Regions from separate parts of the Nonomuraea sp. NPDC051298 genome, predicted to be linked through region 1. Evidence: riboswitches for the same ligand, from Rfam matches in the RefSeq annotation. Region 1 holds a riboswitch; the other holds the start of a gene.
The links. Region 1 has a riboswitch for cobalamin ahead of cobN (cobaltochelatase subunit CobN). Riboswitches for the same ligand answer to the same signal wherever they lie in the genome.
Positions count from the first base shown of each region.

Region 1 (11,477 bases):
CGCCCTGGTAGCCGCCGGGGTGGTCGGTGGTCTCCGTGGTCAGCGGGTAGAGCAGCAGCTCCTCGACCTGCCCCGCGCGCATGTACGGCAGGGCGATCGAACGGGCGATGCTGCGGCCGTGCCTGGCGGCGTGGTACGCGATCACGTCGGCCTCGCCGATCAGCCGGGCCGTCCTGACCGTGACCAGCTCGGGGTCACCGGGGCCGAGGCCGACTCCGTACAGGCGTCCTGTCATCGCGCTCACTCCGTCTCGCTGGCGATGGCGTTGACCGCCGCCGCCGTCATCGCACTGCCGCCGCGACGGCCGTGCACCACCAGGTACTCCAGGTCGCTGTCCGCCAGCGCCTGCTTGGACTCGGCCGCCCCGATGAACCCGACGGGGATGCCGAGCACGGCGGCCGGCCGTCCCGACCCCGCGGCGACCAGCTCCAGGAGCCGGAACAGGGCGGTCGGCGCGTTCCCGATCGCCACCACCGCGCCGTCGAGCCGGTCGCGCCACAGCTCCAGGGCGGCGGCGCTGCGGGTGGTTCCGAGCCGTTCGGCCAGCTCGGGCACGCGGGGGTCGCCCAGCGTGCACAGCACCTCGTTGGCCGCGGGCAGCCTGCGCCTGGTCACGCCCGAGGCGACCATCATGGCGTCGCACAGCACCGGGGCCCCGCCGCGCAGGGCCGCGCGGGCCCGCGCGACCACCGACGGGGACCAGGCCAGGTCGGTGACCAGGTCGGTCATGCCGCAGGCGTGGATCATGCGCACCGCCACCTGGGCCACCTCGGGCGGCATGCCCGTGAGGTCGGTCTCGGCGCGGATGGTCGCGAACGAACGCCGGTAGATCTCGGCGCCGTCGCGGAGGTAGTCGGTCACTCCTGGCGTTCCTCGTATCCGTCTGTGGTAGCGATCATCTGGACGACCCGGCCGCGCGGCAGACCGCAGCGCCGCTCGCAACCGGCCCAGTGAACGGGCGTCCCGGGGGCGCCCGCCAGGCTCTCCACCCAGCGCCGCGCGTCCTCCCGCACGTCCGCGAGCGCCTTCGCGCAGCCGGGACGTCCGGTGCAGGCGGTGACCGCGGACCACGGGGAGTCCGGGTCGGTGACGAGGCCCGCGGCGTCGAGTGCCTTCGTGGCCCGGTCCGCCTCGGCGGGGGAGAGGTCCAGCAGCACGGTGGTCCGCCAAGGGGTCAGGCGGACGGGGTGACCGGCGTCCGCGAGCGTCCTGGCCTGGGCGGGCGTCAACCGGCCGAGCGGCACCACGGCCTCGACCGCCACCCGGCCGTCCCGCTGGGCGACCCGCCCAGCCCGCCGCCCGCCGATGGCGGCGGGCGGCCGCGGACCGGGGAGACGGCCTGCCGTGGGCGGTGCGGGCCGGGGTTCGGAGGCGGAGTCGTCCGTTGGGGTTGGTGATTGCCGGGGTTCGGAGGTGTGGCCGTTCGCCGGGGGCGGTGGGTAGTCGCGCAGGCGGGCGGTGATCCGGGCGGGGCCGTTCGCCAGCTCGTGGACGCGCCAGGCGCGGGGAGCGTCGCCGGGCCGCTCGTCGAGGAACGCCTCGGCGGCGCGGATCATGAGCGGGATCGCCGAGCCGGGATCTGCGGTCAGCCCGGTGTCCGTCCCGGCCGTCAGCCCGGTGTCCGTCCCCGCCAGCAGCAACCGCCCGTCGCGCGGCCCCGTCGCCGCGAACGTGACGTCCGCGCCGAGCCCGAGCACGTCGCCCGTGCCGTCGTCCAGGGCGAACAGGAACCGCCCCGGTAACCCGGCCAGCCGGGGCCGCGCGCACAGCGCACGGTCGAGGGCGTCCGCCGACGCGAGCACGTCCAGCACCCCGGCCGGTCCGCGCCCGCTGAGCGGGGAGGCCACGATGTTGCGCACCCGCTCGTGCGCGGGCGACGGCAGCAGGCCCACCGAGGCGATCCGCCCGGCGAAGACCTCGGGCCGACTCAACCCTCTCACCTGCACGTTCGCTCGCGAGGTCAATTCGAGCACGCCGATGCCCAGCTCGGCCGCGCACGAGGCCAGCTCGTGGAGCTGCGCGGCGGAGACCGCGCCGCCGGGCAGGCGGACGCGGGCCAGCGGCCCGTCGGCGGCCTCGTGCACCTGGAGCGCCCCCGGACAGGCGTCGGGACGCATGCGTCCGGAAAAGTCAGCTATGGGCACGATGAGGAGCGTAACGCCACTTATGGGGGCGTCGCTCCTGCCGTAAGCTTCGCAGTAGGCGATGGCAATGGGAGGAAGCCGGTGCGAAACCGGCGCGGTCCCGCCACTGTGACCGGGGAGCGAACCCCACCACGAGGTCACTGCCCGGCGACGGGTGGGAAGGCCGGGGTGAGCGTCGATCCGGGAGCCAGGAGACTCCGGCCGTCGCGTCACCCACGACCGGGGCGAGGACCCCGAGGGAGGAATGCGTCGTGCCTGGCGACCGCTGTACCGTCCTGCTGCTCTCCACCTCCGACACCGACCTGCTGAGCGCGCGCGCCAGTGGCGCGGGCTACCGGCTGGGCAATCCGGCCCGGCTGACGGCCGAGGACGTCCCCGGTCTGGTGGCCGGAGCGGACCTCGTCGTCGTACGCCTGCTGGGCGGGCGCAGGGCCTGGGAGGAGGGCCTCGACGCGCTGCTGGCCGGGCCGCGCCCGGTGGTGGTGCTGGGCGGGGAGCAGGCGCCCGACGCCGAGCTGATGGAGCTGTCGACGGTCAGCGGCGGGGTCTGCGCCGAGGCGCACGCCTACCTGGCGCACGGCGGAGCGGGCAACCTGGCGCAGTTGCACGCGTTCCTGTCCGACACGGTCCTGCTGACCGGTCATGGGTTCGAGCCGCCCGCGGCGGCGCCCTCCTGGGGACGGCTGGAGCGGCCCGCCCGGTCGCGGAGCGGTCCGGTGGTGGGGGTGCTCTACTACCGGGCGCACCACATGGCGGGCAACACCGCGTTCGTCGAGACGCTGTGCGCCGCCGTCGAGGACGCGGGCGGGCAGGCGCTGCCGATCTTCTGCTCCTCCCTGCGCACGGCGGAGCCGGAGCTGCTCGACACCCTGCGCACGGTGGACGCGCTGGTGGTCACCGTGCTCGCGGCGGGCGGCTCGCGCCCGGCCACCGCCGGCGCGGGCGGCGACGACGAGGCATGGGACGTGGGCGCGCTGGCGGCCCTCGACGTGCCCATTCTGCAGGGCCTCTGCCTGACCACCTCCAGGCGGGCGTGGGAGGAGAACGACGACGGGCTGTCGCCGCTGGACGCCGCCTCGCAGGTGGCGATCCCGGAGTTCGACGGGCGGATCATCACGGTGCCGTTCTCGTTCAAGGAGGTCGACAGGGACGGGCTGACCGTCTACGTCGCCGACCCCGAGCGGGCCGCCAGGGTGGCGGGCATCGCCGTACGCCACGGCCTGCTCCGGCACACCCCTCCGGAACGGCGGCGGCTGGTCGTGATGCTGTCGGCGTACCCGACCAAGCACTCGCGGGTCGGCAACGCCGTCGGGCTGGACACGCCGGCCAGCACCGTCCGGCTGCTGGCCCGGCTCGCCGAGGCGGGCTACGACCTGGGCGACGGGTTCCCCGGCGTGTTCCCCGGCGCGGCCGAGCAGGACGGCGACGCGCTCATCCACGCCCTGATCGCGGCCGGCGGGCAGGACCAGGACTGGCTGACCGAGGAGCACCTGGCGGGCAACCCGGTGCGCATCTCCGCCGCCTCCTACGAGCGCTGGTACCGTACGCTGCCCGCGGAGCTGCGCGAGCAGGTGGAGCGGCACTGGGGGCCGCCGCCGGGGGAGCTGTTCGTCCACGAGAGCGACCACGGAAAGGACCGTGGGAAGGACATCGTGCTGGCCGCGCTGCGGGCCGGAAACCTGGTCGTGATGGTGCAGCCGCCGCGCGGCTTCGGCGAGAACCCGATCGCCATCTACCACGACCCCGACCTGCCGCCCAGCCACCACTACCTGGCCGCCTACCGCTGGCTGTCGGCCGACTTCGGCGCGCACGCGATGGTGCACGTCGGCAAGCACGGCAACCTGGAGTGGCTGCCCGGCAAGTCGGCGGGCATGTCGGCCGCCTGCGGCACGGACGCCGCACTCGGCGACCTGCCGCTGATCTACCCCTTCCTCGTGAACGACCCGGGAGAGGGCACGCAGGCCAAGCGGCGGGCGCACGCCGTCCTGGTGGACCACCTGGTGCCGCCGATGGCCCGCGCCGACACCTACGGCGACATCGCCCGGCTGGAACAGCTCCTGGACGAGCATGCCACGATCGCCGCCATGGACCCGGCCAAGCTGCCCGCGATCAGGGCCCAGATCTGGACGCTGATCCAGGCCGCCCGACTGGACCACGACCTCGGGCTGACCGACCGGCCGCACGACAGCGAGTTCGACGACCTCATCCTGCACGTGGACGGCTGGCTGTGCGAGGTGAAGGACATGCAGATCCGCGACGGGCTGCACGTGCTCGGGCAGGCGCCGGTCGGGCAGGTACGGGTGGATCTGGTGCTGGCGATGCTGCGGGCCCGGCAGATGTGGTCGGGCAGGGAGACGCTGCCCGGGTTGCGCGAAGCCCTGGGGCTGGCCGAGGACGGCACGGCGGCCCTGGGGGCGGTCGACCGGGCGGAGGCCACGGCGCGGGCGCTGGTGGAGGGCATGGAGGAGCGCGGCTGGGCGGTGGACGCGGCGGCGGAGGTGGCCCGCGCCGTCCTTGGGGACCTTCCGTGGGAACACGGGGACCTGCCTCAGGACCGCGGGGACCTTCCGCGGGAACACGGGGACCTGCCTCAGGAGCGCGGGGACCTGCCTCAGGAGAGGGTCGAGCGGGTGCTCCGCTTCGCCGCCACCGAGATGGTGCCGCGCCTGGCCCGCACCACCGACGAGCTGGACCACGTCCTGCACGCCCTGGACGGCGGCTACGTCCCGGCCGGACCCAGCGGCTCCCCGCTGCGCGGCCTGGTCAACGTGCTGCCGACCGGCCGCAACTTCTACTCCGTCGACCCCCGCGCGGTGCCCAGCCGCCTGGCTTGGGAGACCGGCCAGGCCATGGCCGACTCCCTGCTGACGCGCTACCGCGCCGACACCGGCGAGTGGCCGCGCTCGGTCGGGCTGTCGGTCTGGGGCACCAGCGCCATGCGTACGGCGGGCGACGACGTGGCCGAGGTCCTGGCGCTGCTCGGCATCCGCCCTGAATGGGACGAGGCGTCGCGCCGGGTCACCCGCCTGGAGCCGATCCCCCTCGCCGAGCTGGGCCGCCCGCGCATCGACGTGACGGTTCGCATCAGCGGGTTCTTCCGCGACGCGTTCCCGCACGTGGTGGGCATGCTCGACGACGCCGTACGGCTCGCCGCGAGCCTGGACGAGCCGGACGAGGACAACTACGTACGCGCCCACGTGAGCGCGACCGGCGGCGACGAGCGCCGGGCCACCATGCGGATCTTCGGCTCGGCCCCCGGCGCGTACGGCGCCGGGCTGCTGCCCCTCATCGACAGCCGCAACTGGCGCGACGACGCCGACCTGGCCGAGGTGTACGCGGTGTGGGGCGGCTACGCCTACGGCCGCGACCTCGACGGCGTCGCCGCCCGCCCGCAGATGGAGGACGCCTACCGCCGCATCGCCGTCGCCGCCAAGAACGTCGACACCCGCGAGCACGACATCGCGGACTCCGACGACTACTTCCAGTACCACGGCGGCATGGTCGCCACCGTCCGCGCGCTCACGGGCAAGGCCCCGGCCGCGTACGTCGGTGACAGCACCCGCCCCGACGCCGTACGCACCCGTACGCTGTCGGAGGAGACCTCGCGGATCTTCCGGGCGCGGGTGGTCAACCCGCGCTGGCTGGCCGCCATGCGCCGCCACGGCTACAAGGGCGCCTTCGAGCTGGCCGCCACCGTCGACTACCTGTTCGGCTACGACGCCACCACCGGCGTGGTCGCCGACTGGATGTACGACAAGCTCACCGAGACCTACGTGCTCGACCCCGAGAACCAGGAGTTCATGGCCCGCGCCAACCCCTGGGCCCTGCACGGCATCGCCGAACGCCTGCTGGAGGCCGCCGAGCGCGGCATGTGGCAGCACCCCGACCCCGAGATCCTGCGTGGCCTGCAGGAGGTCTACCTCAAGACCGAAGGCGACCTGGAGGACGACACCAGCCGCTGAGCCAGGTGGGGCGCACCGGCCCAGTGCAGGTGCAGGTAGGACGCGGTCACGCCGGGGTCGCCGTAGCCGTCGTGGCCGCTGTCCCAGCGGAACAGCGGCTCGCCCGCGTACTCCGTGGCGGTGCGGTGGAACTCGTGCCCGCGCAGCCGCTCGCCCGCCCTCGTGAGCGGCGTACGGCGCAGCGCGACGGCGTCCCGGTAGCCGAGCGTCAGCCGGGACGTCATCCGTGCCCGGCCGGGGACGCGCCCGCACATGCGCCGGCCGTCGAGTTCGTCGCACAGGTACAGCAGCCCGGCGCACTCGGCCGCGATCGGGCCGGGGAAGGCGGCGACCTGTTCGCGCAGGGGTTCGTTGGCGGCGAGTTCGGCGGCGTAAACCTCGGGGAACCCGCCGCCGATCACGAGCGCGCCTGTCCCGCCGGGCAGCCGCTCGTCGCGCAGCGGGTCGAAGACGGCCACCTCCGCGCCCGCCGCCCGCAACAGTTCGACGTGCTCGGCGTACCCGAAGGTGAACGCGGCGCCGCCCGCCACCGCGACCACCGGCCTGACGCGGGCCTCACGGTGCGGCGGCTCCCAGGCGGACGCGTCCAGAGCGGGAGCCGACCGCGCCAGCCGCAGCAGCGCGTCGAGATCGCACGAGCGGGACACCAGCGCGCCCAGCCGGTCCACGGCGGCGACCGCCTCGGCCTCCCGTTCCGCCGCGGGCACCAGCCCCAGGTGCCGGGACGGCGTGGACACCGCGTCGTCCCGGCGGATCGCGCCCAGCACCGCAACCCCCGCCGCGGCCAGCGCCGCCCTGCACAGCTCCTCGTGCCGGTCGGAGCCCACGCGGTTGAGCACCACCCCGCCCACCCGTACGCGCGGGTCGAACGTGGCGAACCCGTGCACCACCGCCGCCACCGACCTGCTCTGCCTGGCCGCGTCCACGACGAGGACCACCGGCGCGTCCAGCAGCCTCGCGACGTGCGCGGTCGAGGCGAAGTCCGTCACCCCCTTGCCGTCGAACAGGCCCATCACGCCCTCGACCACCGCCACGTCGCATCCCGCCGCGCCGTGCAGGAACAGCGGGGCGACGAGCGACTCCCCGACGAGCCACGGATCCAGGTTGCGCCCAGGACGTCCCGCGGCCAGCGCGTGGTAGCCCGGGTCGATGTAGTCGGGGCCCACCTTGTGGGGCGACACCCGCAGCCCGCGCGCCCGCAGCGCCGCCATGAGCCCGGTGGCCACCGTCGTCTTGCCGCTGCCCGACGACGGGGCGGCGATCACCAGCCGGGGGACTACCACTCGATGCCCTTCTGGCCCTTCTGCCCGGCGTCCATGGGGTGGCGTACCTTGCCCATCTCCGTCACCAGGTCCGCGGCCTCGACCAGCCGCTCGGGCGCGTCCCGTCCGGTGATCACGACGTGCTGGCTCCCCGGCCGGCTCGTGAGCGCCGCCAGCACGTCGTCCAGGTCCAGCCACCCCCACTTCAGCGGGTACGTGAACTCGTCCAGTACGTAGAACCGGTACGTCTCGGCCGCCAGATCGCGCTTGATCTGCTCCCAGCCCTCACGCGCGTCGGCCGCGTGGTCCTCCTCGGCGCCGGGCCGCTGGATCCACGACCAGCCCTCGCCCATCTTGTGCCAGGCCACCGCGCCGCCCTCGCCCGAGTCGCCGAGCACCCTCAGCGCCCGCTCCTCGCCGATGCGCCACTTGGCCGACTTCACGAACTGGAACACCCCGATCGGCCAGCCCTGGTTCCAGGCCCGCAACGCCATCCCGAAGGCGGCCGTGGACTTGCCCTTTCCCGGACCGGTGTGGACCATCAGCAGCGGACGGGTGCGCCGCTGGCGCGTGGTGAGCCCGTCGTCGGGCACCACGGCCGGTTTCCCCTGCGGCATGCTCAGACCGCCTTCCTGTGGTGGTGCGGGTTCCCGTGGTGCTGGAGGCTCCCGTGGCCGGTTCTGTGGTCGCGGACGGCCGTGCCGAGGTCGGTGAGCGAGTCGAGGGGGAGCAGCCGGGCCCGCAGCCGGGAGGCCAGCCGGACGGCCAGGCCGAGCCGCACCGGCCCGCTCTCGCAGTCCACCACGACCCCCGCCGTGCCCTGGAGCAGCGCGGCGGCCCGGTCCACGTCGCCGCCCGCCGTCGCGCGGCCGTCGGTCACCAGCACCAGCAGCGGACGCCTGGCCGGGTCGCGCAGCCGTTCCACGCGCAGCACCTCGGCCGCGCGCACCAGCCCCGCCGCCAGCGGCGTACGCCCGCCGGTCGGCAGGGAACGCAGCCGGGCCGCGCCCGCCTCCACCGACGACGTGGGCGGCAGCGCCACCTCCGCGCCCGCGCCCCTGAAGGTGATCAGCCCGATCTTGTCCCGCCGCTGGTAGGCGTCGAGCAGCAGGCTCAGCACCGCGGTCTTGACGGCGGTCATCCGCCTGCGGGCCGCCATCGAGCCGCTCGCGTCCACCACGAACAGCACGAGGTTGCCCTCCCGGCCCTCGCGCACCACCTCGCGCAGGTCGTCGCCGCGCAGCACCAGCCCGGGGCCGCGGCGACCGCGTTCCCGCTGGTACGGAGCCGCCGCCAGCAGCGTCGCCGGCACGTGCAGGTCGCGCACCGGGCCGGACGGGCGGCGTGCGCCGGTGCTCCGGCCGCGCCGGGTCCGCGACCGCGACCGGCGGCCGACCGCTCCCTCGCCGATCCCCGGCACCTCCAGCAGCGGCACCCGGTACGGCGCCGTCACCCCCGCCACTGTGCCGGCCGCCTCCTCACCGCCTTCCCCCGGCTGTCCGCCGTTGGACGAGGGCTCGGGGCCATTCGCGTCGTCCGGCGTCGGCCCGGCGCCACCCGGCCGGGTGCGCTTGGCAGGGTCGGCGCCTTCGGCCGGGGGCGGCGTCCGCGCCGGTCCGCCGTCGCCGTCGGAGCCGGAGACGTCGGGCTGGAGACCGCCAGGCCCGCCGCCGCCCGAGCCGCCGTCAGGGCCGCCGCTGTCAGGGCCGTCACCGTCAGGGCCGTCATCGTCGGGGTCGCCGCTCGGGCGGTCGTCCTCAGGGTCGTGCTGGTCGTCGTCCTCCGCCGTACGCTCCAGCAGCTCCTCGAGCAGCCTCTCGTCCAGCCCCGGCGCGTCGAACGGGTCGCGCCGCCTGCGATGGGGCAGCGACAGCCGGGCCGCGGCGCGTACGTCCTCGGTGGTCACCACGTCGCGCCCCTGCCAGGCGGCGTGCGCGATGGCCGCGTTCGCCGTCACCAGGTCGGCGCGCAGGCCGTCCACCTCGAAGGCCGCGCAGACGGTCGCGATCTGCCGCAGGCGCGCGTCCGGCAACCGCACGCCGGGCACCCTGGAGCGGGCGACGGCGATCCGGGCCGCCAGCGCCGACTCCTCGCGCGCCCAGCGGGCCGCGAACGCCGCGGCGTCCGACTCGAAGGCCAGCCGCCGCCGCACCACCTCGGCCCGTTCGCCGGGGTCTCGGGACGCCCTGACCTCGACCGTCAGCCCGAACCTGTCCAGGAGCTGCGGGCGCAGCTCGCCCTCCTCCGGGTTCATGGTGCCGACCAGCAGGAAGCGGGCGGCGTGGCGTACCGACACCGACTCGCGTTCGACGTAGCAGGTGCCCAGGGCGGCCGCGTCGAGCAGGAGGTCCACGAGGTGGTCGTGCAGCAGGTTCACCTCGTCGACGTACAGGACGCCGCGGTGGGCGGCGGCCAGCAGGCCCGGCTCGAACGCCTTCACGCCTTCCGTCAGCGCCCGTTCCACGTCGAGCGAGCCGACCAGCCGATCCTCCGACGCGCCGACGGGCAGCTCGACCAGGGCGGCCGGTCGTTCCGTGCCCTGGACGCCGGGTTCGTGCGGCCCGTCCGGGCATCCCGGGTCGGACGCGGCGGGGTCGCAGGCGAACCGGCAGCCGGGCACCACCGCGACCGCGGGCAACTGGGCCGCCAGCGCGCGGACGATCGTGGACTTCGCCGTGCCCTTCTCCCCGCGTACGAGCACCCCGCCCACCCGGGGCGAGACCGCGTTCAGCACCAGCGCCAGCTTCAGGTCGCCGAGGCCGACGACGGCGCTGAACGGATACGTGACGATCAAAACTCAGACCTTCCGGTTGACGTGAGCCACCCGCCAGCCGGTCGGCCCGGTGGTGGCAAGCCCAGTGGTGGCAAGCTCGGTGGTGGACAGGGGCGCCAGGTCGAAGCGGGCGGTGGTCAGCGGGCCGACGCCCAGCGCGTGGGCGAGCGCCGCCCTGATGGCGCCCGCGTCGCAGACGGCGACGCGCTCGGGCTCGCCGCGCGTCGCGTCGAGCCAGCCCGCCACCCTGGCGGCGAGCGCGGCCAGGGACTCGCCGCCGTGCGGGGCGGCGTTCGGGTCGGCCAGCCAGCTCGCCAGCGCCTCCGGTTCCTCCAGCGCGACCCGCTCGTACGGCAGGCCGCGCCACCGCCCGCAGTCCGCCTCCGCCAGGGCGGGCGTCTCGCGGGCCGCCAGCCCCATGGCGGCGGCGGTCTGCCGGGCGGCCCTGGTGGGAGCGACCCAGGCCGCCCCCGTGGCGGGCCGCAACGCGGCGGCCCTGGTCAGACCGGCCGCGTCGGCGTCCTCGTCGACGGGAAAGAACGCGGCCCGCATCCCCGGCGTCGTGGCGTGCCGTACGAACAGCATCTCGCTCAGCCCGGCGCCGCCACTCGCGCCGGAGCCGCCGTACGCCGCGCCGCCCGGTCGCTCGCCCAGCCGAACAGCACGCCGAACGCCGTCCAGAACACGAGCTGCGTGCCGATCGAGGCGAGCCTGAACTCCCACAGCAGCGTCGCGGGGAACCCGTCGGGCACCTCGTCGACCGGCGGCAGCAGCCACCACGCGGCGACCACGGGCACGAGGAAGGCCGCCACCGCCGACAGCCCGCGCGCCCAGGGATCCCCGGTGATCCGGCGGGCCGTGGCCACGGCGACCGCCGTCGCCGCCAGCCCGACGAGGATCAGCACCACGTAGAGCAGTGTGCGGCTGTTGATCGTCGCGGGATCGCCCACGGCGGGCGGGTTGGCGGGATACTTCACGAAGGGCACGAGGATGACCGCGGCGAACGCCGTGCCGGCGGCGGCCAGCGCCAGCCGCCCGTCAGAACGCGGCCCCACCCGCCCCCGCAGCCCCGCGAAGACGAGGGCGAACACGCCGCCCACCGCGAGCCCGTAGAGCCCGGTGGCCAGGAAGAGCCCGGCCTTCTGCACCGGCCTGCTGACCTCGGCCTCCTCGCCGTGGCTGTGCGCGGCCTGCTCGGCGGCAGGCGCCGCCGCCTCTTCGAGGGCGATCGCGTGGTCCACGCGAGGCTCCCCGAAGACGAAGGCGAAGCCGCCCGCGATCAGTCCGGCCAGCAGTCCCACGAGCAGACCTCTGGCCAGGAGAGTGCGTACCACCC
Region 1 is NZ_JBVJIM010000004.1:535,752-547,228, reverse strand. Features, by position in the region: gene ACZ6S0_RS16115 (precorrin-2 C(20)-methyltransferase) at 1-235, opposite strand, end outside; gene ACZ6S0_RS16110 (precorrin-8X methylmutase) at 241-861, opposite strand; gene cobG (precorrin-3B synthase) at 858-2,144, opposite strand; cobalamin riboswitch at 2,160-2,364, shown strand; gene cobN (cobaltochelatase subunit CobN) at 2,396-6,106, shown strand; gene ACZ6S0_RS16095 (cobyrinate a,c-diamide synthase) at 6,061-7,374, opposite strand; gene cobO (cob(I)yrinic acid a,c-diamide adenosyltransferase) at 7,383-7,985, opposite strand; gene ACZ6S0_RS16085 (VWA domain-containing protein) at 7,988-10,162, opposite strand; gene ACZ6S0_RS16080 (histidine phosphatase family protein) at 10,166-10,726, opposite strand; gene ACZ6S0_RS16075 (CbtA family protein) at 10,732-11,475, opposite strand.

Region 2 (11,477 bases), on a different contig from region 1:
TTTATGCCCCCAATGTCCTAGAAAGTCTCATCAAAGGTGACATTGCCCTCCACCGCAACCTGGTAGGCGGAGACCCGCCGTTCAAAGAAGTTGGCCAGCTCTTGGACGTCCTGCAACTCCATGAAGGCGAACGGGTTGGCCGAAGCGTACCTTCTGGGCAGGCCCAGGCGGACCAGCCGCTGGTCGGCGACGTACTCCAGGTACTCGCGCATCTGCGCGACCCCCATGCCCGGCAGGCCGTCGCCGCACAGGTCCTCGGCGAAGGCCAGCTCGGCGGCGACGGCCTCCTCGATCATGAGCGTGACCTGCTTGCCGAGTTCGTCGTCGAACAACGACGGCTCCTCGGCCCGCACGGTGTCGACCACGCTGAACGCGAACTCCATGTGCATGGACTCGTCCCTGAACACCCAGTTCGTCCCGGTGGCCAGGCCGCCGAGCAGGCCCCGGGAGCGGAACCAGTACACGTACGCGAACGCGCCGTAGAAGAACAGGCCCTCGATGCAGGCCGCGAAGCAGATGAGGTTGAGCAGGAACCGCCGGCGCTCGTCGGCGGTCTCCAGCCGGTCCAGCCCGTTGATCGAGTCGATCCACCTGAAGCAGAACTCCGCCTTGTCGCGGATCGACGGGATGTGCTCGATCGCGGCGAACGCCTTGACCCGCTCGTCCGGATCGGGCAGGTACGTGTCGAGCAGCGTCAGGTAGAACTGCACGTGCACGGCCTCCTCGAAGAGCTGCCTGCTCAGGTACAGGCGGGCCTCGGGGGCGTTGACGTGCTGGTAGAGGTTGAGCACGAGGTTGTTGGCCACGATGGAGTCGCCGGTGGCGAAGAAGGCGACCAGCCGGTTGATCAGGTGGCGCTCCTGCGGGGTCATCCTGGCCAGGTCGGCGAGGTCGGAGTGCAGCTCCACCTCCTCGACGGTCCACGTGTTGCGGATGGCCGCACGGAACCGTTCGTAGAAGCCGGAGTAGCGCATCGGCCGGAGGGTGAGGTCCATTCCGGGGTCGAGCAGCATGGGCGGGTCTCCTTATTACTGGCAGGCTTCGCAGGTTTCCGGGTTCTCGAGGGAGCAGGCGATCGCCGCCGCAGTGTCCGACGCGGGCGCCGCCACCGTGGTCTGGGCGATCCTGGTGGCGGGGCGCGAGCGCAGGTAGTACGTCGTCTTCAGCCCCTGCTTCCAGGCGTAGGCGTACATCGAGGAGAGCTTGCCGATGGTCGGGCTGGCCATGAAGAGGTTGAGCGACTGCGACTGGTCGATGTACGGCTGCCGCGCCGCGGCCAGGTCGATGAGCGCCTTCTGCGGCAACTCCCAGGCCGTCCGGTAGAGCACCTTGAGGTCGTCGGGGATGCCGGGCACCTGCTGCACGGAGCCGTCGGCGCGCTTGAGGTCGTCGCGCAGGTGCCGCGTCCACAGCCCGCGCGCCTGCAGGTCGGCCACCAGATACCGGTTGACCTGCAAGAACTCGCCCGACAGGGTCTCCCGCTTGAACACGTTGGACACCTGCGGCTCGATGCACTCGTAGCAGCCCGCGATCGAGGCGATGGTGGCGGTGGGCGCGATGGCGACCATGAGCGAGTTCCGCAGGCCGGTGGCCGCGATCTTGTCGCGGAGCGCGTCCCAGCGCGGCGTGCCGCCGGCGCCGTAGTGGTCGGGGTGCAGCACTCCCCCGGCCGCCCGCGTGTCGGCGTACGAGGGGTGCCGGCCGCGCTCGACCGCGAGGTCGGCCGAGGTGTCGTACGCGGCCAGCGCGATCTCCTCGGCGATCCGGGTGGACAGCTCCAGCGCCCGCGGCGAGTCGAACGGCAGCCGCAGCGTGAAGAACACGTCGGCCAGCCCCATCACGCCGAGCCCGATGGGCCGCCAGCGCCTGTTGGCCGCCTCGGCCTCGGGCGTCGGGTAGAAGCCCAGGTCGATGGTGCGGTCGAGGAACCGGACGGCCGTGCGCACGGTGCGGCCCAGCCGCTCCCAGTCGACGTCGTCCCCGGCCAGGTGCGCGGCCAGGTTGATCGAGCCGAGATTGCACACGGCGGTCTCACCGTCGCTGGTGACCTCGAGGATCTCGGTGCACAGGTTGGACAGGTGGATGACGTTCTCGGGGCGGGCGGTCTGGTTGGAGGTGCGGTTGGCGGCGTCCTTGAACGTCATCCAGCCGTTGCCGGTCTGCGCGAGCGTGCGCATCATGCGGCCGTACAGGGTCCTGGCGGGGATCTGGCGGGTGAAGCGACCGGCCGCCTCGTAGGCCCGGTAGGCGGCGGTGAACGCCTCGCCGTACAGGTCGGTGAGGTCGGGCGTCTCCTTCGGGTCGAACAGCGACCACGGCTCGTCGGCCTCCACCCGGCGCATGAACTCGTCCGGCACCCAGTTGGCCAGGTTGAGGTTGTGGGTGCGGCGGGCGTCCTCGCCGGTGTTGTCGCGCAGTTCGAGGAACTCCTCGATGTCGGCGTGCCAGGTCTCCAGATAGACGCAGGCCGCCCCCTTGCGCCGCCCTCCCTGGTTGACCGCGGCCACCGAGGAGTCGAGCGTACGCAGCCACGGCACGATGCCGTTGGAGTGGCCGTTGGTGCCCCTGATCAGCGAGCCGCGCGAGCGCACCCTGGTCCACGAGATGCCGATGCCTCCGGCGTACTTCGACAGCCGGGCCACCTGGCCGTACCTGTCGTAGATGCCCTCCAGCTCGTCGCGCGGCGAGTCGAGCAGGAAGCAGGACGAGAGCTGCGGGCGGCGGGCCCCGGAGTTGAACAGCGTGGGCGAGCTGGGCAGGTACGCCAGCGTGGACATCAGCCCGTACAGCTCGGCCGCCTCGGCCACGGTCTGCGACAGCCCGCAGGCCACGCGCAGGAAGAAGTGCTGGGGCCGCTCCAGCACCGCCCGCGTCTCGGGGTCACGCAGCAGGTAGCGGTCGTAGACCGTGCGCAGCCCGAAATACTCGAACCGGTCGTCCGCCTCGGCCGAGACCAGCGCGTCCAGCTCGGCGGCGTGCGCGGCGACGAACTCCGCGAGCCCGTCCTGGACCAGCCCGGCCGCGTGGGTGGCGGCGACGGACTCGGAGAACGAGCGCACGCCGTGCCCGGCGGCCTCGTCGGCGATCTCCTCGGCCAGCAGCCGGGCGGCGACGCGCGAGTTGGCCGGGTCGGTGATCACCCGGGCGGCGGCCTCCTCGATGGCCAGCCGGCGGTCAACCTCAACGATCTGCGTCACGTGCTCTCTCTCCTCGCGAGCTCATCCCCGTGAGGGCACGCGAGAGCACGGCGGCGCGCGTGTGTACGGCCGCGTCGTGCCCTGGCCCGCCCTCGAGACCCTGAACACTTCCCGCCGGGCACACGCCCGGCACGCCACTGGCAGGTCTTCGGGCTCGCGGGCACGCGCAAAGGCGCCTACTGGCCGTCGCTTCCCGGATCTCTCCAGTGCGTCAATGACGGCGGTCGTTCCCGCTCACCGCTGCGGGGCAGCCCCGGAATCTCACCGGGTTCCCTTTTGCTCCGCCTCCGCAGAGGCGAACCAGCGACGACCAGGATCCTACATCTAGTGGCCGTTCCCGCAACTACCCCAGCATGTTGTGGCTTTGGTGGTGTCGAGCAGGCCGAGATCGTGCAGGACGGCCCGCGTTCTGGCGATCTCGGTGCCGAGCCAGCGGCTGAAGTCGTCTCCGGTCAGCGGGATCGTCAGCCACCCCGCGCCGTGGCAGGCCGCCTCCCAGACGCCGGATCGCAGCACCTGGTCGCACATGCGCACGGCCCGGTCGCGGCTCCCCTGGGACATGTGCTCGGGACCGAACGCGGCCGCCCAGTCCGCGAAGTCCACCCGCACCCCGCACTCCAGCAGGGTCGGCACGTCGAGGTCCGGCACGCGCTGGGCCGAGGAGACCGCGAGCGCCCTGACCCGGCCGCGGCCGATGGCGGTGCGCCAGTCCGACAGCGGGCCCGCCGCGGCGATCGCCTGGCCGGACAGCAGCGCGGCGGCGGCCTCGCCCCTGCTGGGGTAGCCGGTGTAGTAGACCTGCCTGGTGTCCGCGCCGAGCGCCCTGGCGATCAGGCCGAAGAGCAGGTGGTCGGGCTCGCCCTGCGGCCCGCCCACCAACTGCGTCTGGCCGGGGCGGGAGAGGAGCCGCGCGCCGAGTTCGCCAAAGTCCTGCACCGGGGAGCGGCCGGGCACGACCACGACCTCGGCCTCGCCGGTGAGCCTGGCCAGCGGGGTGGCGGTGTCGAGCACACTCCGGCCGTTGTTCAGCTCGTCGGCGGCCAGCGCGGGCAGGCCGCTCACCGTGATCCTGGAACCCGGCCCCAGCTCGAACCCGGCCGCCCGGACCGCGTCGGTGAACACCTGCCCCGCCCTGGCCCAGCGGTCGCCGCCGGACACGATGGAGAACCGGGTGTGCGGCAGCTCTCCGCCGACGTACTGCGTGCCGCAGCCGGTCACGCAGGCGGCCAGGCCCGCCCCCCAGGCGAAGAATCGCCGACGCCGCATGGTGCCTCTCCCCCGAATTTCCCCCTTACCTCAGGTTATTGACACATTACGCGGCGTTACACATTTCGATCGCGGCCAGCCACGGTCTTTTCCCGTGTTTTGCTGGATTTAATAGGCCAATAGGGTTTTTGGGCGTTTTATCGTCTGTCGAGAGTTCCCGGCGGCTTCCGTCCGACTCCGGCCATGAGCGACGACGGCAGGGACCAGTCGCCCACCAGCTTGGGACGGTCGGGACGCCAGTCGGTGGCCTGGACGAGCCCCGGGGGCTCCAGCGGGAAGTCACCGAAGAACGACCTGATCCGGGACGGGGTGCGATCGGCCCCGCCGCCGGGCGAGCCGCCTCCTGGCGGCTCGTCGCCGTCCACGTGCGCCAGGGTCGTGGCGTGCGAGACCACCAGGAAACCGCCGGGCGCCATGCGCTCGCGCAGCACGGCCACCGCCCGCTGCGGATCGGCCGAGTCGGGCAGGAAGTGCAGGATCGAGACCAGCAGCACGCCGATCGGCCGGTCGAGATCGAGGAACTCACCCGCCCTGGCCAGCACGTCCTCCGGGTCGAGCAGGTCGCCCTGAACGAAGAAGGCCCTGCCCGGCGAGCGCCGGAGCAGGACCTTGGCGTGCGCACCGACCACCGGATCGTGGTCGACGTAGACGACCCGCGCCTCTGGGGCGATCTCGTGGGCGCAGCCCTGGGTGGGCAGCCCGCTGCCGAGATCGAGGAACTGGCCGACCCCGGCGCGGGCCACGTAGCGCACGGCACGCTGAAGGAAGGCCCGGTTCGCGTGGGCCAGCGGGACCGCCTCCGGGATCAGCTCGGTGAGCTGGTCGAGGGCCAGGCGATCGACCGCGAAGTTGTCCTTCCCGCCGAGCATGTAGTCATACATGCGTGCGGGATTGGGCCTCTGATGGTCGAACTGCCGCACAGTATTGAATTTATGTCGTCAGCACCGAGATAACGATACTTTGCGACGAATTTGGCACAGCTACTCGACTGTAACGCTCTTGGCAAGGTTGCGAGGCTTGTCGACATCCCGGCCGAGCGCCACCGCCGCGTAGTACGCCAGGAGCTGAAGCGGGATCGTCAGCAGGATCGGGTCCAGCTCGATCTCGTTCTTCGGGATCACGATGACGTCGTCGGCCAGCTTCACGCCGGGCTCGCGGTGGCCCACCATGAGCACCTGGCCGCCCCTGGCCCGGATCTCGCCGAGCGTGGTGAGGTTCTTGTCGAGCAGCTCGTCGTCGGGCACGACCGCGACCGTCGGCATGTCGGGGCCGATCAGCGCGAGCGGGCCGTGCTTCAGCTCGCTGGCCGGATACGCCTCGGCGTGGACGTAGGAGATCTCCTTGAGCTTCTGCGCGCCCTCGCGGGCCACCGGGTAGCCGCGCACCCGGCCGACGAACATCATGCTCGGGTGGTGGGCGTACTTCTTGGCCAGCTCGGCGATCTTGTCGCCCTGCTGGAGGATCTGCTCGATCTGCCCCGGCAGCCGGCGCAGGCCCTCCACGACGCGCCGCCCGTCGGCGGGCGACAGGTCGCGCACCCGGCCCAGGTGCAGCGCGAGCAGCGCGAACGCCAGCGAGGTCGAGGTGAACGCCTTGGTCGAGGCGACCGACACCTCTGGCCCCGCGTGCAGGTAGATGCCGCCGTCGACCTCGCGGGCGATGGCGCTGCCGACGGCGTTGACGATGCCGATGACCCGGCCGCCCTTGCGCTTCAGCTCCTGCACGGCGGCGAGCGTGTCGTACGTCTCGCCCGACTGGCTGATCGCGACGTAGAGCGTGTCGGGGTCGACGACGGGGTTGCGGTAGCGGAACTCGCTGGCCGGCTCGGCGTCGGACGGGATGCGCGCCAGCTCCTCGATGAGCTGCGCCCCGATCTGCCCCGAGTAGTACGCCGAGCCACACCCGATGATCTTCACCCGGCGGAACGAGCGCGTCTCGCGGGCGTCCATGTTGAGACCGCCGAGATGGGCGACGTGGAACCGCTCGTCGAGCCGCCCGCTCATCGTCCTGGTGATCGTCTCGGGCTGCTCGGAGATCTCCTTGAGCAGGTAGTGCTCATAGCCGCCGGTGTCGTAGTGGCCGGCGTCCCAGTCGACGGTCAACGGCTCCTTGGCCGTCTCGCGGGCGTCGCTGGCGAAGGTGTGGAAACCGTCGGCCTTGAGCACGGCCAGCTCGCCGTCCTCCAGGTGCACGACCTGGCGCGTGTAGCGGACCAACGCGGCCACGTCGGAGGCGGCGAACATCTCCTTCTCGCCGATGCCCAGCACGATCGGGCTGCCGTTGCGGGCCACGACCACCTCGCCCTGCCGCTCGGAGTCGATCACGGCGATGCCGTACGTGCCCACGACGGCCTTGAGCGTCTTCCTGACGGCCTCCTCCAGCGAGTCGTTCTCGTCGACCGCGTGGGCGATCAGGTGCGCGAGCACCTCGGTGTCGGTCTCCGAGGCGAACACCACCCCGTCGGCCTCCAGCTTGGCGCGCAACTCCCCGGCGTTCTCGATGATGCCGTTGTGCACGACCGCGACGCGCCCGTCGGCGGACAGATGCGGATGGGCGTTGGCGTCGCTCGGCACGCCGTGCGTGGCCCACCTGGTGTGCCCGATGCCGAGGTTGCCCTTGAACCTGCCCGGCACGACCTTGGCCAGATCGGCCACCCGGCCCTTGACCTTGCGTACCTTGAGGCCCTTGTTGGACACCACGACCCCGGCCGAGTCATAGCCCCGGTATTCCAGCCGCTGCAGGCCCTCCAGCAGGATGGGGGCGGCGTCCTTGGGGCCGACGTAGGCCACGATTCCACACATCGAGGTCTCCTCTTATCCGTAAACGATCCTGCGTAGCTGCCTCAGAGACAGCTCGGGGGCCGCCACGCGGCGGCCCCGTAATTCGCCGGCGATCCGGGGGAAGATCTCGTCGTTGGTGAAGCCGCGCGTCTTCAGCTCGCCGTGACGGCGGCGGACGAACTCCTCGACGGACTCGGAGAAGTACGCCAGCACGTCGGCGACCACGCGGGCCGCTTCGCCGGGACCGAGGGGGCTCGTCCTGGTGAGGTGGGTGATGAGATCTTCGTACGGATGCCGCGCCGTGGACACAGACGAGGACCCTACGACTCTGGAACGAGGCACGCCAACATCCTGCCCGAAATCGGGCAGGATTTAACGCTTCGGGGAGAGGGTGGGGCGTGGCGGCAGGCGAGGGCGGGGCTTCCGGGCTGACGGGCCGAATTCGCCGGGGATCTGTTGGATCTCATCTGTAACATCCGACCCGTCTGACACATCCCTTTCTGGGAATGGTTACGGTGAGTAGTCGCATCGTGACGTTCCTGGGGAGATGTTCATGCAGCTCTGGCTCGCCGCCGTCCTGGCCGCCGGCGCCCTCGCCGTACCCGCCGACGTCCTGCCCGCAGCCTTCACCCTTCCGGCGACCGCGACGGTCTCGGCGGTCCCCTCGGCCTCCGGGCGGCAGGGTGACTTCGCCGCCGCCGCCCGCGAGTACGGGGTGCCGGAGAGCGTGCTGCTGGCGGTCTCGTACCTGGAGTCGCGGTGGGACGCGAACGGGGGACGGCCCAGCACGGCGGGCGGGTACGGCCCGATGCACCTGGTGGACGCCTTCCCCGCCGACGCGCTCGGGCACGACCACGCCCTCATCGGGGACGCCCTGGGGGATCCTCGGGGCGACGACTCCCGTCCGATGTCCCAGGCGCGCGTCGAGGAGGTGACCCACTCGGCGGCGCACGCGTCCGGGTCGGCGCCTCGGACGACCCTGCCCGAGGCCGGTCGCCTGACCGGGCTGGCGGCCGCCCGGCTACGGCACGACCCGGCCGCGAACATCCGGGCCGGAGCCGCCCTCCTCGCCTCCTACCAGGAGAGCCCCAGCGCCGACCCCGCCGCCTGGCGCGAGGCCGTCGCGCGGTACGCGGGGGCGGACGACCCGGCGGCGTCCCGGGCGTTCGCGGACGAGGTGTTCTCGGTGATGCGGGAGGGGGCGCAGCGGCGTACCGACGACGGCCACCTGGTACGGCTCGCCCCCGTCCCCGGCCTGCGCGAGCTGCGCGACGAGGACGCCGAGGCGGTCACGCGGCACGACCCGGACGCCGCGCCCGTCCAGAACGAGCAGGCCGTGGACGACGACAACCCGTCCGCCGGCGACGAATCGGCCGACACCGGCACCGACCTCGACCCCCTGGCGGACGAGGAGGCCGAACCCGTCACGTGGACCGGCTCCCCCGGGCCGAAGGGGCACTCGGGGGGCCGGCAGGCGGAGTGCCCCTCCTCCCTCACCTGCGAATGGATGCCCGCCGCCCACAAGCAGTTCGGCAAGAAGAAGAGCCGCGACTACGGCAACCACGACCGCCTGTCACGCGCCCGTGCCGTCGACTACATCGTCGTTCACGACACCGAGGGCACCTACCAGGGCATCCCGTCCATGATCCGCAACCCGAAGTACGTGAGCTGGCACTACACGATCCGCTCCCGCGACGGACATGTCGCCCAGCACGTGGCGACGAACGACATCGCCTGGCATGCGGGGAACTGGGATGTCAACACCCGTTCGATCGGCATCGAGCACGAGGGCTACCTGGCCAAGGGCGGCGCCTGGTACACGGAGGCGATGTACCGGTCGTCGGCGCGGCTGGTCAAGTACCTGGCCGGGAAGTACGACATCCCGCTCAACCGGGCCCACATCCTGGGCCACGACAACGTGCCGGGGACGACCCCGCAGACGGTCGCGGGGATGCACGAGGACCCGGGGCCGTACTGGGACTGGGCGCACTACTTCGAGCTGATGAACAAGCCGTTCAAGGCGGCCAAGGACGGCGACTCCGTCATCATCCGCCCGTCGTACGCCACCCACCGGCCACGCTTCACCGGCTGCGAGTCCACCAAGCCCAGCAAGGCGTGTCCCGCGCACGGGGCCTCCACGGTGTGGCTGCACAAGTCGCCGAGCGACACCGCTCCCCTCGTCACCGACCTGGGCAAACACCCGGGCAAGCCGAGCACGCACAGCGTGTACGACCACAGCGCCCGCGCCTCGACCGGCCAGCGCTTCGCGGTCGCGGAGCGGCAGGGGGACTGGACGGCGATCTGGTACCTGGGCCAGAAGGCGTGGTTCCGCAACCCGGCCTCGAACCCGACCGCCGTCCCGGCCAAGGGGCCCATCGCGACGCCGGTGTCGGCCGACGTGAAAGTGTACGGGCGGGCCTATCCGGAGAAGTCCGCCTACAAGGGGGCGGCGTACCAGGCGTTGACGCCGCTCAAGTACAAGATCGAGCCGGGGCAGACGTACGCGGTGGGTGACACGATCACCGGGTCGTACTACGCGGCGAACGCGCACAGCGCCGCCAGGCACGTGACCACCACGGGCGAGACGCGTTACTACCAGATCCAGTTCGGTCACCGTGTGATGTTCGTGATGACCAAGGACATGCGCCTGGTGCACCCGTCCGCGTGACGCGCCGATTTCGCCCCTTGGGCGTCGCGGTGCGCACGGGCACTCTCCGGAGACGATATGGTTTTCCCGTAGCCCGGTGTGCACAGCCGGGCCTTCACGCGGAAGTGGCTCAGTGGTAGAGCATCACCTTGCCAAGGTGAGGGTCGCGGGTTCGAATCCCGTCTTCCGCTCGGAGTGAGGCTCCTGGTGGAGTGGCCGAGAGGCGAGGCAGCGGCCTGCAAAGCCGTCTACACGGGTTCAAATCCCGTCTCCACCTCGATGATCGGCGGCCCTCCCGGATCCGCTAAGGTAAGTGCACCGCCACGCGGAAGTGGCTCAGTGGTAGAGCATCACCTTGCCAAGGTGAGGGTCGCGGGTTCGAATCCCGTCTTCCGCTCTGGTTTCCAGCTCGACAAGGACGATTAGCTCAGCGGGAGAGCGCTTCCCTGACACGGAAGAGGTCACTGGTTCAATCCCAGTATCGTCCACCAGACCAGATCTGATCTGGTCATGTGCACGACAAAGCCCCAGCTCATGGCCTATGCCGGGAGTCTGGGGCTTTCTGTTGTCCCGGGCTGTTCGCCGTTCTCGTCAGCACGAGCACTGACGTTGTGCCAGCCCTCGTGATACTTCCCTTGCGCTCCCAATCCCTGAACTGCTCGCGTCCTGTACCGCGTCGCAACGTCGGGCAGTCCCACCCATACAAGTTCACCACGACTATCGATCAACCGGGCCAGACAGACTCGGCGGGATCAACCAGATTGAGGATGTCGTGGCTGACGTAGTATGAGCCGCTGTCCGACCTGAGCACGAATGTCTGAGCGAAATTCAAAAGCGCCGGTGAATCGTCCACCTTGAGCGCTCCTGTCACCATGACGATTATGGCGCCGTCCGCCAAGGGCTGCGCGTCCCTGGTCGCGACCTGGTGCTCGACCTTTTTGAAGGGAAGACTGGCCAGCCTCTCTACGATGTCGCTCCCGCCTTCGGTCTGGCTGGAGTCGAAAGTCAGGATCGAGCTGTCACGGTAAAAGCTCCCAAGGCCCTGGCGATCTGTATCGAACGTCGAGTAGTAGTACCTGATGACCTCTTCGGCAACGATTGCATAGTTTTCACACACAGGCTTTCCTTTCAATTGCGCATGCTCGACGGGCTGGAGAATTCTGACAACACAGCCTCGGCGGGAGGCTACTCCGCCTCCATCAATGTTAACGATCATCCTCCGGCACTCCAGTCGCCCGCAAGCTCAGTCCCCGCCGCGCCGACGACCGCAAGACCGCTGATCGCTGATCGCTGATCGCTGACCGCTGAGCCCGCCTGGGGCCGTCTGGGGCCGCTGCGGACACTCCGGCTCACGGTCCGCTTCGTGAGCCTGCGGCTTTCGTTGTTGGTCTCCGCCCGGTGACCCTGGTTATTATGCAAACGCATCCGTTTGCGTTTACCAAATCGGGGTGAGCCTGGTGTTGAAGGTCTTGGGCAGGGTCGGGGTGGTCGTTCCCGGCCTTGCGATCGTGGCCGTCTGGCTGGTCGTGCTGCGGTTGAAGGGCGTGCCGGTGCCGGTGCTGGTGGCGTACGGGCTGGTGCTGACCG
Region 2 is NZ_JBVJIM010000001.1:411,286-422,762, forward strand. Features, by position in the region: gene ACZ6S0_RS02085 (ribonucleotide-diphosphate reductase subunit beta) at 18-1,013, opposite strand; gene ACZ6S0_RS02090 (ribonucleoside-diphosphate reductase subunit alpha) at 1,029-3,197, opposite strand; cobalamin riboswitch at 3,320-3,517, opposite strand; gene ACZ6S0_RS02095 (Bug family tripartite tricarboxylate transporter substrate binding protein) at 3,522-4,463, opposite strand; gene ACZ6S0_RS02100 (SAM-dependent methyltransferase) at 4,601-5,383, opposite strand; gene glmS (glutamine--fructose-6-phosphate transaminase (isomerizing)) at 5,444-7,264, opposite strand; gene ACZ6S0_RS02110 (hypothetical protein) at 7,277-7,552, opposite strand; gene ACZ6S0_RS02115 (N-acetylmuramoyl-L-alanine amidase) at 7,797-9,911, shown strand; tRNA gene ACZ6S0_RS02120 (tRNA-Gly) at 10,010-10,081, shown strand; tRNA gene ACZ6S0_RS02125 (tRNA-Cys) at 10,097-10,167, shown strand; tRNA gene ACZ6S0_RS02130 (tRNA-Gly) at 10,216-10,287, shown strand; tRNA gene ACZ6S0_RS02135 (tRNA-Val) at 10,307-10,381, shown strand; gene ACZ6S0_RS02140 (nuclear transport factor 2 family protein) at 10,615-11,007, opposite strand; gene ACZ6S0_RS02145 (N-acyl homoserine lactonase family protein) at 11,348-11,477, shown strand, end outside.
Region 2: it holds a riboswitch for cobalamin, as region 1 does, so the genes downstream of both, ACZ6S0_RS02090 (ribonucleoside-diphosphate reductase subunit alpha) here and cobN (cobaltochelatase subunit CobN) in region 1, are expected to answer to the same signal.